One region of the Sedimentibacter sp. B4 genome, then DNA from elsewhere that is predicted to be linked to it. Evidence: a T-box and tRNA genes for the amino acid it is inferred to sense, from the RefSeq annotation. Region 1 holds a T-box; the other regions hold tRNA genes.

Region 1 (4,295 bases):
AAAGATAAAATCCCGCCCAGTTTATATCATCCATGAGCATCCACAATAAAGCTGCAGCATTTGACAAATTTGCAAGCCAGTCAGGTTCTTCAGAAATAAGCCCTTCCAATGACATATTCATGTAATCATATAATTCTTCTTTTGATTCGAATTTGATTTCTTCAATGTTGTTCAATTTTTACCTCCGGTGCATATTTCATTATTAAATATTATATAATAAAACACTCATCATAACAATACTCAACAATTATAACATAAAAATTAATGCGGCGTTACTATATTAACGCCGCATTTAAACTATTTTACAACTATGTTGTAGATTTTTCCTGCAACATAAATTTCTTTAACAATGGATTTTCCTTCCATATATTTATTGATGTTTTCATCTTCATTTGCAAGCTTTCTTGCTGTTTCAACATCAGCATCTTTAGATACAGTAATTTTTCCTCTCACCTTACCGCTTATTTGAACAGGAAGCTCTATGACATCATCAACTGTTTTATTTTCGTCCCAAACAGGCCACTCTGCTTCGTTAAGCATTCCTCCGAAGTTTTGTTCCTCCCATATTTCTTCTGTTGCGTGAGGTGCAACCGGGTTTAACAATGTTACGAATGATTTAAGCTCATCTCTTGTAACGAAACCGTCGTTGAACACTTCGTTTACAAAGCTCATCATGGCAGCAATTGCAGTGTTGAATTTCATTGCTTCATAGTCTTCGCTTACTTTTTTGATTGTTTTGTGCATTAAAGTCATATGTTTTTCTGAGTATCCTTCACCTTCAACAATCATATCCTGCAGTTTCCATGTACGGTCTAAAAATCTCTTGCATCCTTTAACGCTTGAATCATTCCAAATAGCATATTTTTCATAATCACCAATGAACATAATGTATGTTCTTAAAGTGTCTGCTCCGAATTCATCTATAATGTCATTAGGGTTAACAACATTTCCTCTTGATTTTGACATTTTTTCTCCGTCAGAACCAAGTATCAAACCCTGTGCTGTACGTTTAGCATATGGTTCAGGGAATGGAACTGCACCTATATCGTACAGGAATCTGTGCCAGAATCTTGAATAGATCAAGTGTCTTGTAACATGTTCCATACCGCCGTTGTACCAGTCAATAGGTCCCCAGTAATTAAAATTATCCTTTGATGCAATTGCTTCATGATTTCTTGGGTCCATGTATCTCAAGAAATACCATGATGAACCTGCCCATTGAGGCATAGTGTCTGTTTCTCTCTTAGCATCGCCGCCGCATACAGGACATTTCACATTAACCCATTCTGCAATGTTTGCAAGCGGAGATTCTCCTGTGTCTGTAGGTTGATAATTTTCAACATCCGGAAGTCTTACAGGAAGCTCATCTTCAGGAACAGGAACCATTCCGCAGTGAGGGCAATGGATTATTGGAATAGGCTCTCCCCAGTATCTTTGCCTGTTAAATGCCCAGTCTTTCATCTTGTAGTTTGTTTTTCTTTCTCCAAGCTTGTTTTCCTGGAGATAATCTATCATTTTAGCAATAGCATCTTTTACCTGAAGGCCGTTCAAAATGCCTGAATTAACCATAGTTCCTTCTTCAACATCTGTGAATGCTTCTTCCTGAACGTTTCCGCCTGCAATGACCTCAATTATAGGAATATTGAACTTCTTTGCAAATTCCCAGTCTCTTGAGTCGTGAGCAGGAACTGCCATAATTGCTCCTGTTCCGTAGCCCATCATTACATAGTCTGCAACCCATACCGGAACTTCTTCACCAGACACAGGATTTATTGCTTTAAGTCCTTTTATTTCAACGCCTGTCTTGTCTTTGGCAAGCTGCACTCTTTCAAATTCAGTCTTCTTTCTTGACTGATCCTGATAATCATGTATTTCATCTATATTTGATATTCTGGATTCATATTTTTCAAGGAAAGGATGCTCCGGAGCAATAACCATGAATGTAACTCCGTACAATGTATCCGGTCTTGTTGTGAACACTCTTAAATTGTCATCTGTATCTTTTAATTTGAAGTCTACTTCAGCACCATAAGAACGACCAATCCAGTTTTCCTGCTCAAGTCTTATTCTTGGAAGAAAATCAACTTCATTAAGTCCTTCAAGCAGTTTATCGGCATATTCCCTGATTTTCAGGAACCATACGTCTTTTTCCATCTGTACAACTTCGCTTCCGCATCTGTCGCATACACCATTTTGTGATTCTTCATTTGCAAGAACAACTTTGCACTTGTTACAGAAGTTTACATATGTTTTGTCCTTGAATGCAAGATTGTGTTTGAACAGCTGAACAAAAATCCACTGGGTCCATTTGTAATATTCAGGATCTGTTGTGTCAACAGTTCTTGACCAGTCAAAAGAATATCCTGCTGCCTTTAATTGAGATGTAAAAACCTTTATGTTGTCATCTGTTACTTTTCTAGGATGCTTGCCTGTCTGCATAGCATAATTTTCTGTTGGAAGGCCGAATGCATCCCAGCCTATAGGAAACAATACGTTGTAACCTTCCAGTCTTCTTTTTCTTGAAATAACTTCAAGAGAAGTGTATGCGCGAATATGGCCTACATGCAGACCTACCCCTGACGGATACGGAAATTCTACCAGACCATAAAATTTCTTCTTATCAGAATTGTCATGTGCTTTGAACGTCTCATTCTTTTCCCAAATTTCCTGCCATTTTTTCTCTACGGCTTGCGGATTGTATGATTTCATTTTATTCCTCCATTAATAATTTTTGATATTATTTACGTTTGACCTACCATCAATTTATTTCTCCCTTTGGTCGAAAAAACAGGGTTAGGGCATATCACAGTTTCGTTCGCCAATTTATCAGCTCCCTACGGTCGCATAAATCGGGAACTCATTGTGTTTGACCTACCGCTGTTTATTTCTCCCTTTGGTCGAAAAAACAGGGTTAGGGCATAAAAAAAAGCCTCTCCCATGCTGGGACGAAGACTCTCCGCGGTACCACCCAAATTAGGCAAAATGCCTCACTCTTATATTAACGGCAATAACCGTTTGAAACTACTTGATTCGCTTCAAAAACTCATGGACGAGTTCAGTCTTCATATTGCTGCCTTGCACCAAACGACAGTTCTCTGAAAATATGTACAAACCTACTGCTTCCAATCACAGTAATATATTCATTTATCTTTGTATTATATCAGAACGGCTTTTTGAATGCAATAATAAATTTGCGGGTTTTTCAAAAAAAAGCCAGATAGCAGTTTGGCACAGCTTGTCTGACTTCTAAGTATTAAAAGATAGTTTTATAATAAACCGTTGTAACTTCTTCTTGGACAGCGACAATCAACACATATTTCTCCATCTCCATCGCACAGCTTGTAGTCTCCGCCTTCAATTCTCAATACTTTTCCATTTACAAGAGATTCCGCAAGCTTCTTTCTTGCTTCGCTATAGATCCCCTGAACAGTTGTACGGGCAACTTTCATTTGTCCGGCACACTCCTCCTGAGATAAGCCTTCCAAATCTATTAACCGTATTGTTTCATATTCATCAACTGTCATTGTTACGAAAAAGTCACCCTCTATGGGTACATCTAAAGGCCCAAACCGGTTGCTGTCAGGAAGGCAGCAAACTTTTCTCCATTTTCTGGGTCTCGGCATATTTACACCTCTTTATATAATAAATTTTATGTCTATTATATACTATACCATTATGAAATTATATTCAATTAATTAATTATTTAACATTATAAAATTTCAGCTATATTTCCGAATAAGCTGTCATCTAACAGTTCTACCATTCCTCTGTCACAAGACGCTGCTATCTTAGGATCAATAGGAAGCTTTGCAATAACTTTTAAGTTGTGGTTTTTTGCAACATTATCAATATTGCTGTCTCCAAAGATTTTATATTCTTTATTGCAGTCAGGACATTTGAAATAAGACATGTTTTCAACTATGCCTATTATAGGTATGTTCATCATTTCAGCCATCTTCACAGCCTTTTCCACTATCATTGAAACAAGTTCCTGAGGTGAAGTTACAATAACTATACCATCAATAGGTATGGACTGAAATACAGTTAAAGGAACATCTCCGGTTCCAGGAGGCATATCAACAAACAAATAATCAATGTCATTCCATATTACTTCTGTCCAGAATTGTTTTACTGTGCCTGCAATAACTGGTCCTCTCCAAACAACTGGATCAGTATCATCTTCAAGCAACAGATTTATAGACATAATCTCAACTCCTGTCTTGCTTTTGCATGGCAGAATACCATATCCATTGCCTTTTGCTTTTTCAGTAACGCCAAAGGATTTTGGTATTGAA
Region 2 (4,295 bases), on a different contig from region 1:
GTTAAAGAAATTTAACGGAGATTGGGTGCTTCCTAAAGGAAGAGTTGAAGAAAATGAGACGCTTAAGGAAACTGCCTTGCGCGAGGTATTTGAGGAAACCAGGGCAAAAGTTACCACCATTAAATATCTTGGAAAAATCAATTATGAATTTAACAGAACCAGCTACATGGACAGGGTTCATATAAATAAAGAAGTTCACTGGTATTTGATGATGGCACGGAACATGAATTGCACCGCACAGAAAAATGAAGGATTTGTAGAAGCTAAATACCTTCCTTTTGAGAGATCATTGATAATTGCAAGATACGACGATGAAAGAAAAATTATTAAAAAAGCTGTTGAAGATATAAAATTTCATTGCTACAAATAAGGTGATAATATGACTTTTTCTTCTAAAATTAAGGATGAGCTGTCAAGAACAGAAATAAACAGCGACATAGCAGCACAGGCAGAAATCTCAGCTTTAGTGAGAACAATGGGTTATATTAGCTTTAAGGGTTTTAACAAGATCGAAGTGGAATTTTCAACAGAAAATGCTGCGGTAGCAAGAAGAATTTTCAAGCTTCTTAAGATTGCGTACGGAATTTCCACTCAGGTAAGCGTGGAAAAAACCAACAGGCTTAAAAAACATAATAATTACATCATAAATATTGAAAATAAGCTAGCCAGAAAGTTTTTACTGGACACAAGGATCGCCGACAAGGAAGACTTCAACATAATGGCATTTGACTACGGCGTTCCTGAAGAATTGATTAAAAATGACCTGTGCAGAAGAGCTTACATAAAAGGTTCTTTCATGGGATGCGGTTCCATAAGCGACCCTGAAAAATCCTATCATGCTGAGTTTGTCAGCAGCAGGGAAGAACAAAGCAAGGGGATTTGCAGTCTTCTTGAAAGCTACGACATAGGTGCAAAAGTAATTTACAGGAAAAACAACTATGTAACTTACATAAAGGAAAGCGAACAAATTTCAGATCTTCTGGCGCTCATGGGCGCTAACAAGGCAGTGCTTGACTTTGAAAATGTAAGAGCAGTAAAAGAAACACGCAACCAAATCAACAGGGTAATAAACTGTGAAACTGCTAATCTTGATAAGATAGTAGACACATCCATGAGGCAGATTAACAGCATTAAGATTTTGAAAAAGCACAAAGCTATTGATAATCTTCCCGACCATTTGCGTGAACTTGCATACTTAAGACTGAAACACAGCAATGCAAGCTTAAAGGAACTTGGAGAAATGCTAAATCCACCCCTTGGAAAATCAGGTGTGAATCATAGATTAAGAAAAATTGAGGAAATTGCTGAAGATTTAATGAAGCATGAGAAAAGAGGTGTAGAAGATGAGATCACAAAAAGTAATATTAAAAAATAAGATAGGACTGCATGCTAGACCGGCAGCTATATTTGTGAAGAAAGCTAGAAATTTTGACAGTGAGATTATTATTAAAAAAGGAATCCAGGAAGCTAATGGAAAAAGCATTATTAGCATAATGGCTTTAGGAGCTATGAAAGGTGATGAACTTATTATCATTACTAAAGGTTCTGATGAAGACAAATGCATAGCTGAATTGTCAAACTTATTGGAATTCATGGAAGAAGAAGAATAAAGTATAAAAAGAGGGTGTAAACCTCTCAGTTGATGACAAAGTCAATTAAACATGTAGGGGAGGACCTCGTGTCCTCCCGCGGGCGGATACAAGATCCGACCCTACAGTTTGCAAAATAGGGTATGTCAATTAGCTGAAGAGGGTGTAAACCCTCTTATTTATTGCGTTAGTCCAACCGCAACGAGTTCCAAATATATTTGTGAATGAGACTGCGTACTCCATAAACCAATTATTAAATAATAAATCATAGGAGATAAAATGGAAAATAAAGTTTTGGCTGTTGTTGACGGCAGAGAAATAAAGGAATCTGACCTTAAAGCCCTTATGGGTAATTTAGGACAAAATGCGGCATATTTCCAAGGTGCTGAAGGAAGAGCAAAGTTAATTGATGAACTTGTTATGCATGAACTGATGTATTCTGATGCTGTTGAAAAGAACTTTGACAAGGATGAAGAATTTTTAGCTGTTATGGAAAACATGAAAAAGTCCATGCTGCAGCAGTATTCCTTAAGAAAAATGTTTAACAGCATTACAGTTTCAGATAAAGAACTTAAAGATTACTACGAAAAACACAAATCAATGTTCAAGACTGAAGAAATGGTTGCAGCAAGCCACATACTTGTTGAAACTGAAGAACAGGCCAATGAAATTCTTGAAGACATAACAGATGGCTTGAAATTTGAAGAAGCTGCAGAGAAATTTTCAAGCTGCCCTTCAAAACAAAATGGTGGTGCTCTGGGACAGTTCGGAAGAGGACAAATGGTAAAAGAATTTGAAGATGCTGCATTCTCAATGCAGGTTGGAGAAATAAGCGAACCTGTTAAGACACAGTTTGGATACCACATAATTAAACTTACAGAACACATACCTGCAAGAAATTCAGAATTTGAAGAAGTTTATCAGGAAGTTAAAGAAGGTTTCTTTGTAGAAAAGCAAGAGAAAGTATACATGGATAAAAAAGCTGAACTTACAGGCAAGTACGAAGTTTATATAATGGAATAACTTAAAATTTGTAATCGACAAAGCCCTATGGGGCTTTGTTATTTAATTCAAGTAAATTGTTAACACACTGGCAAGTCTGTGAATAAAATTCTTTTAAAACCTTACACTTGTTAACAACTTTATAAATTTTGTTGCAAATCAGTAAAAGTTTAGAACTTAGCAAAAAAAATGTTGCAAATCTAAACTCCTTGTGTTAATATAATTAAGCGATATGCGGATGTGGCGGAATTGGCAGACGCGCACGGTTCAGGTCCGTGTGGGTAACTCCATGCAGGTTCAAGTCCTGTCATCCGTACCAATATATTGAAAAAGCAATCTTATAAAATGAGATTGTTTTTTTTATGCACACTCTAAGAAACTATAGTTTGCTCTTTATCTAGAGTGGGATTATATTTGTTGACAATATAAAGATCTTAATATATAATTTAGGCAAATTGAATATTTGTGTTGTGGTAACATAAGTTTTAATAGGGAAAACAGTAAAAGCTGTTACAGCCCCCGCTACTGTGAAAGGTGATAATTTTCAATGCCACTGTGCGTATGCATGGGAAGGTGAATATTAGTTGAACCGAAAGTCAGGAGACCTGCCATAATACTTATTTATAGATTTTCGGGAGGATTATCATATAATAATTAAAATTGTTATTGTAAATTATTATGTTTATTTAAACTTCCGAAAACTTCGGAAGTTTTTTTATTGTCTGAATTATAATCAGGAGATATTGCTAGTTGTTTGCCAGTAATAACTATAAACCAGAATTAAAGGATTTCCAGTTGATTTTAGAAACAATTCAACTAATATTGAAAATAATAAAATCATTACCAAAAGAGGTTATGAGAAAAAGAGGTGAGCATGGAAGTAGCGGTAATAGGATTTAATCATAATTTATCACCTATTAAAATAAGAGAAAAAGTTTTTTTTACTGAAGCTAAAAAGATTGAAGCAACTACTATATTATTAGATAAAAATATTGATGAAATAATTATTTTGTCAACTTGCAACAGAAGTGAAATATATGTAGTATCAGACAATATAGAAAGGGCTGTTCATATTGTTAAAGAATTTTACATATCTTTTTTTAACGATAAAACGATTGATGAATATATTTTTTCAAAAATTAATGATGAAGCTGTTAAACATATTTTTCAGGTATGTGCCGGGTTTGATTCAATTGTAATAGGTGAAGATCAAATACTTGGACAGGTTAAAGAAGCTTTGACTACGGCAATGGCGTTAAATGGCAGCAGTAAAATATTAAATAAATTATTTAGAGAGGCAATTACTACTGCAAAAAAAATTAAAACAAAAGCAAAGATATCTGAAAATCCACTATCAATTAGTTATATTGGCGTAAAAAAACTTAGGGAGAATATCAAGGATTTGTCAAATAAAAAAATTCTTGTTATTGGGATTGGAAAAATGGGTATTCTGGCTTTAACTCACCTAAGAGAGAACAAGACTGGTCAAATATTCATCTGCAACAGAAACAAGTGCAAGTCCATAGAAATATGGGAAAAATTTAAAGACGTAGAAGTAGTGGAATACGAAAATTTGAAAAATATAATCAATGAAGTAGACATTATCATAAGTGCAACCTCATCCCCTCATGTAATCATAAAAGAAGAGGACATGAAAAAGAATAGAGGTAAATCTTTATATATTCTTGATTTAGCAATGCCAAG
Region 3 (4,295 bases), on a different contig from region 1:
ACAGATAAGAAGAGCAGGGGAACATTTGGAGAGGTTCAGTTAAACCATATTTTGTCCGTTGTGTTTGGGGACAAAAATGACAAAATATATGAACTTCAAAAAAAACTTTCTAACGGAACAATTGCCGATGCAGTGCTTAATATTCCAGAACCTGTTGGGATGCTTTGTATTGATTCGAAATTCCCTCTTGAGAATTACCAACGAATGATTGACACAAACATCAATGAAACAGAAAGAAAGATTTATTCAAGAGATTTTAAGACAAATGTAAAGAAGCACATAAACGATATTTCTTCAAAGTATATAATTAATGGACAAACATCAGAACAGGCCATAATGTTTATCCCGGCAGAAGCCATATTTGCTGAAATAAATGCTTACCACCAGGACATAATTGATTATGCAGGTGAAAAGCGGGTGTGGATGGCTTCACCAACAACAATGATGTCTGTTTTATCAACTGTGCAGGTTGTGCTCAGGAACATGGAAAGAGAAAAATATGCTGTTGTTATACATGAAGAATTGAACAAGCTTGGAAGGGAATTCAAGTTGTACAAGGACAGATGGGATTCTCTGGCAAAAGACATAAAAAGGGTTTCAGATGATGTGGATAAAATCAATATTACATCAAATAAAATCGAGAAAAAGTTTGACAAAATATCAAAAGTGGAAATAGGCATGGATCAGAGTGAAGATGTTATTGGGGAAGCGGTTATTACGGAGGAATAATATGAGTTTTTCAAGCAAACAGGAAGTTTTAGATTCTATTTTAAAATTTAAAGGATTGTATGATGTTGTCAGAATTGTAGATCCCGGTAAAAAAAGCGTAGAAGACAAGGATGGAACAGCTGTAAATACCCACTGTTACGATTTCTGGGATAAAGGAGTGCCTTGCGAAAATTGCGTAACTTCAAGGGCATTGAACGAAAACAATACATTTCACAAAATAGAGTTTAAAAAGGGAATTATTTATTTGATCACTTCATGTCCGGTTAAGGTAAAGGAAGATACTTATGCCCTGGAATTGTTAAAAGACATTACAAACACAGGAATAATTGAAAACGAAAGCATTAGAAGCGAAGAAGAACTGGAGAAATCAATTGAAAATTTAAATAAGAAACTTGTAATTGACGATCTTACAGGTACATATAACCGTCGATTCATCAATGAAAGACTTCCTGCAGAAATATTTTTTGCATTAATGAACAAAATAAGACTGTCATTGATAATGATGGATGTGGATGATTTCAAAAATATAAATGACAGCTACAGCCACATGGCTGGAGATTTAATATTAAAAGAAGTAAGTGAAATAATGAAATCAAGCATCAGAATGAACATAGACTGGGTTGCCAGATTCGGGGGAGATGAGTTTTTGATTTGTCTCAATGGTGCAAATGAAGAAGCATCATTAAGAATTGCAGAAGCCATAAGACAAAGGGCAGAAAAAACAGCAGTAGAGTATAATGGAAATAAGATAAAGACTTCATTGAGTATAGGTATCTACACATTGGACAATGAAGACATAACAGCTGAAGAGCTCTTAAGACGGGTTGACATGAACATGTATGAAGCTAAGAAAATGGGCAAAAATACCATTTTTCAAGATAAAATGAACCACTAAAATAAATAAAAAAAGTTTAAAAAAACTCTTGCAATTTATTTGACGGTATGCTAATATATAAAAGTGGTTCCGCCGTAGTGATGGAATGGCAGACGTGACGGACTCAAAATCCGTTGGTGGCAACACCGTGGGGGTTCAAGTCCCTTCTACGGCACCAATTTTAAAAGAAAAAGAGACTTTTATAAGTCTCTTTTTTTATGCCTATTAAGATAATAGCAGCGTGTCTTCGCTGACACTTATAGACCGCCCTGCGAACCGGTTAATTTGGTAATAAGCGGCGAATCTGGATTCCAATGTGTAGGGGAGGATTGCTGTCCTCCCGAAAATAAAAATATCGAAATAACGACAACGGACGGATACAAGATACGCCAATGCGATGTGTAGAAATTAGGTTTGTCAATAGCCTGACTGGCAGTTGCCAGTTTTTTTATTTCATTAATTCATTATTTCATTGTCGTCAAGTATTTTATTTATCTGAAGCATGAATGTGGTGAATGTAACTGTTGCTGCAATAAAATCTGACACCGGCTCTGCCAGGAACACTGCAAATACCTTATTCTCAAAGAAGTGAGGAAGTATGTAAATCAGCGGAATCAAAAGTATAATTTTTCTTAAGAGAGCCAGAAACATTGAAACACGGGATTGTCCCAAAGCAACAAATGTCTGCTGGCATGAATTTTGTGCAGCCATGACAAATGCAGTTGCCATGTAAATTCTTGCTGCCCAAACGGAGTATTCCTTTAAGGCTGGGTCATTAGTAAACATGGAAACAAAAGTGCCCGGGAATATCATCATCATGAGCCATGCGGTTGTGGTGTAAAGAAAGGCACATTTTATAAGCAGTTTGAATGTTGCCTTTACCCTTAGGTTATTTTTAGCTCCGTAGTTGTAGCTTGTGATTGGCTGAGCTCCCTGAGTAAGTCCCACCAGAGGAAGATGAATCATTTGCATGAGGCTTGACAGTATTGTCATTGAACCAACAGCCAGATCACCGCCGTATTTTTGCAGTGATGAATTAAAGGCAATGTTAAGAAGGCTTTCCGTGCTCTGCATTATGAAAGGAGATACTCCAAGCAACAACACGGGAATTATGATGGATTTATTTATTTTCAGGTTGCATTTTCTTATTTTAAGGCTTGTTTTTGGTCCTGTAAGGAATTTCATTACCCAAAGTGATGACAGCGCCTGGGAAAGAACTGTTGCCAATGCAGCTCCCTTCACGCCCATATTAAGTCCAAATATGAATATGGGGTCCAGTACTATGTTTGTGACTGCTCCTATTATTACAGTGAGCATGCTGTACTTTGCATAGCCCTGTGTCGATATGAAACTGTTTAGTCCAAGAGTGAGTTGAACAAATATTGTTCCTATGAGGTATACATTGAGGTATTCAAGCCCAAATGATATAGTGTCTTTGCTTGCGCCGAACATCCATAGAAGTTTTTCACCGGATGCCAGGAATACGGCTGTAAGTGTTATTGAAATTATAAGCAGCATGGAAAAACAGTTTCCAAGTATTTTTTCTGCCTCATCATGATTTTTTTCTCCCATTTTAATGGCGGACCTTGGGGCTCCTCCCATGCCCACAAGGCTGCTGAAGGCTGTTATGGTCATGATGACAGGCATTGTTATTCCCACTCCTGTCAGAGCTGCAGGCCCTGTTTCTGCCATGTGTCCTATGTATATTCTGTCCACTATGTTGTAGAGCATGTTCACTATCTGAGCGGTTATTGAAGGTATAGCAAGGCTTAATAAAAGCTTACCTATTTTTTCTGTACCTAGATTGTTTGTATGGTTCATTTTTATCCGTCCTGTTTTATTTTTAGTCCATAGTATTATATAGCCAAAAAAATTTTTTGGCAACTTTATATTGTTTTCTATTCATGATATAATAACTTATTAAAAATAAAAGAGGTATATATGTTGGAAAAGGCATTGGAGCTTTTGAAAAAATACTATGGCTATGAATCATTTCGTGAAGGACAGGAAGAAATAATCAATAACATATTGTCCAAAAGGGACGTGCTTGCAATCATGCCAACAGGCGGAGGAAAGTCCCTGTGTTACCAGCTTCCTGCACTCATGCTTGATGGCACGGCAATAGTTATATCGCCGCTTATTTCCTTAATGAAGGACCAGGTGGACACCCTCAGGCAGATGGGAATGGAGGCTGCATTCATAAACAGCACGTTGTCTGTTGCTGAGCTTAGAAACATAATTTATGAAGCAGAAAGAGGAAATTACAAACTTCTGTACATTGCACCTGAAAGACTTGAGTCTGAAGGATTCACGGAAATGCTTAAAAACATTAAAATATCCATGATAGCCGTTGATGAAGCTCACTGTGTTTCTCAGTGGGGACACGACTTCAGAACAAGCTATTTAAAAATAAAAGAAATTCGTCACATGACGGGCCAAAATCCTGTAGTTTCTGCATTTACAGCAACTGCAACTGCCCAGGTCAAAGAAGACATAATAAATTTAATAGAGCTTAAAAATCATTTTGAACTTATAACCGGTTTTGACAGAGAAAATTTAAAATTTGAAGTCATTAGAATAAATAAAAAGTTTCCTTTTGTTTTGAAATATGTTGAGGAAAACAAGGGAAAACCAGGAATAATATATTGCATTACAAGGAAAATTACTGACGAGGTGTGCGCAAGGCTTATAG

The links. The T-box of region 1 lies ahead of leuS (leucine--tRNA ligase). A T-box ahead of a tRNA ligase gene usually reads a tRNA of that ligase, here a tRNA-Leu.
Region 2: it encodes a tRNA-Leu, which carries the amino acid that the T-box ahead of leuS (leucine--tRNA ligase) is inferred to sense. The anticodon was not compared.
Region 3: it encodes a tRNA-Leu, which carries the amino acid that the T-box ahead of leuS (leucine--tRNA ligase) is inferred to sense. The anticodon was not compared.

What each region holds. Positions count from the first base shown of each region.
Region 1 covers NZ_CANG01000010.1:23,605-27,899, forward strand. The annotation lists gene BN358_RS02030 (GAF domain-containing protein) at 1-175, opposite strand, end outside; gene leuS (leucine--tRNA ligase) at 298-2,709, opposite strand; T-box leader at 2,939-3,139, opposite strand; gene BN358_RS02040 (DUF134 domain-containing protein) at 3,267-3,623, opposite strand; gene BN358_RS02045 (Mrp/NBP35 family ATP-binding protein) at 3,710-4,295, opposite strand, start outside.
Region 2 covers NZ_CANG01000034.1:46,581-50,875, reverse strand. The annotation lists gene BN358_RS06250 (NUDIX hydrolase) at 1-370, shown strand, start outside; gene whiA (DNA-binding protein WhiA) at 380-1,375, shown strand; gene BN358_RS06240 (HPr family phosphocarrier protein) at 1,344-1,610, shown strand; gene BN358_RS06235 (peptidylprolyl isomerase) at 1,869-2,612, shown strand; tRNA gene BN358_RS06230 (tRNA-Leu) at 2,826-2,910, shown strand; cobalamin riboswitch at 3,046-3,219, shown strand; gene hemA (glutamyl-tRNA reductase) at 3,466-4,295, shown strand, end outside.
Region 3 covers NZ_CANG01000959.1:264,094-268,388, reverse strand. The annotation lists gene BN358_RS20940 (DNA recombination protein RmuC) at 1-729, shown strand, start outside; gene BN358_RS20935 (GGDEF domain-containing protein) at 731-1,624, shown strand; tRNA gene BN358_RS20930 (tRNA-Leu) at 1,696-1,781, shown strand; gene BN358_RS20925 (MATE family efflux transporter) at 2,060-3,424, opposite strand; gene recQ (DNA helicase RecQ) at 3,545-4,295, shown strand, end outside.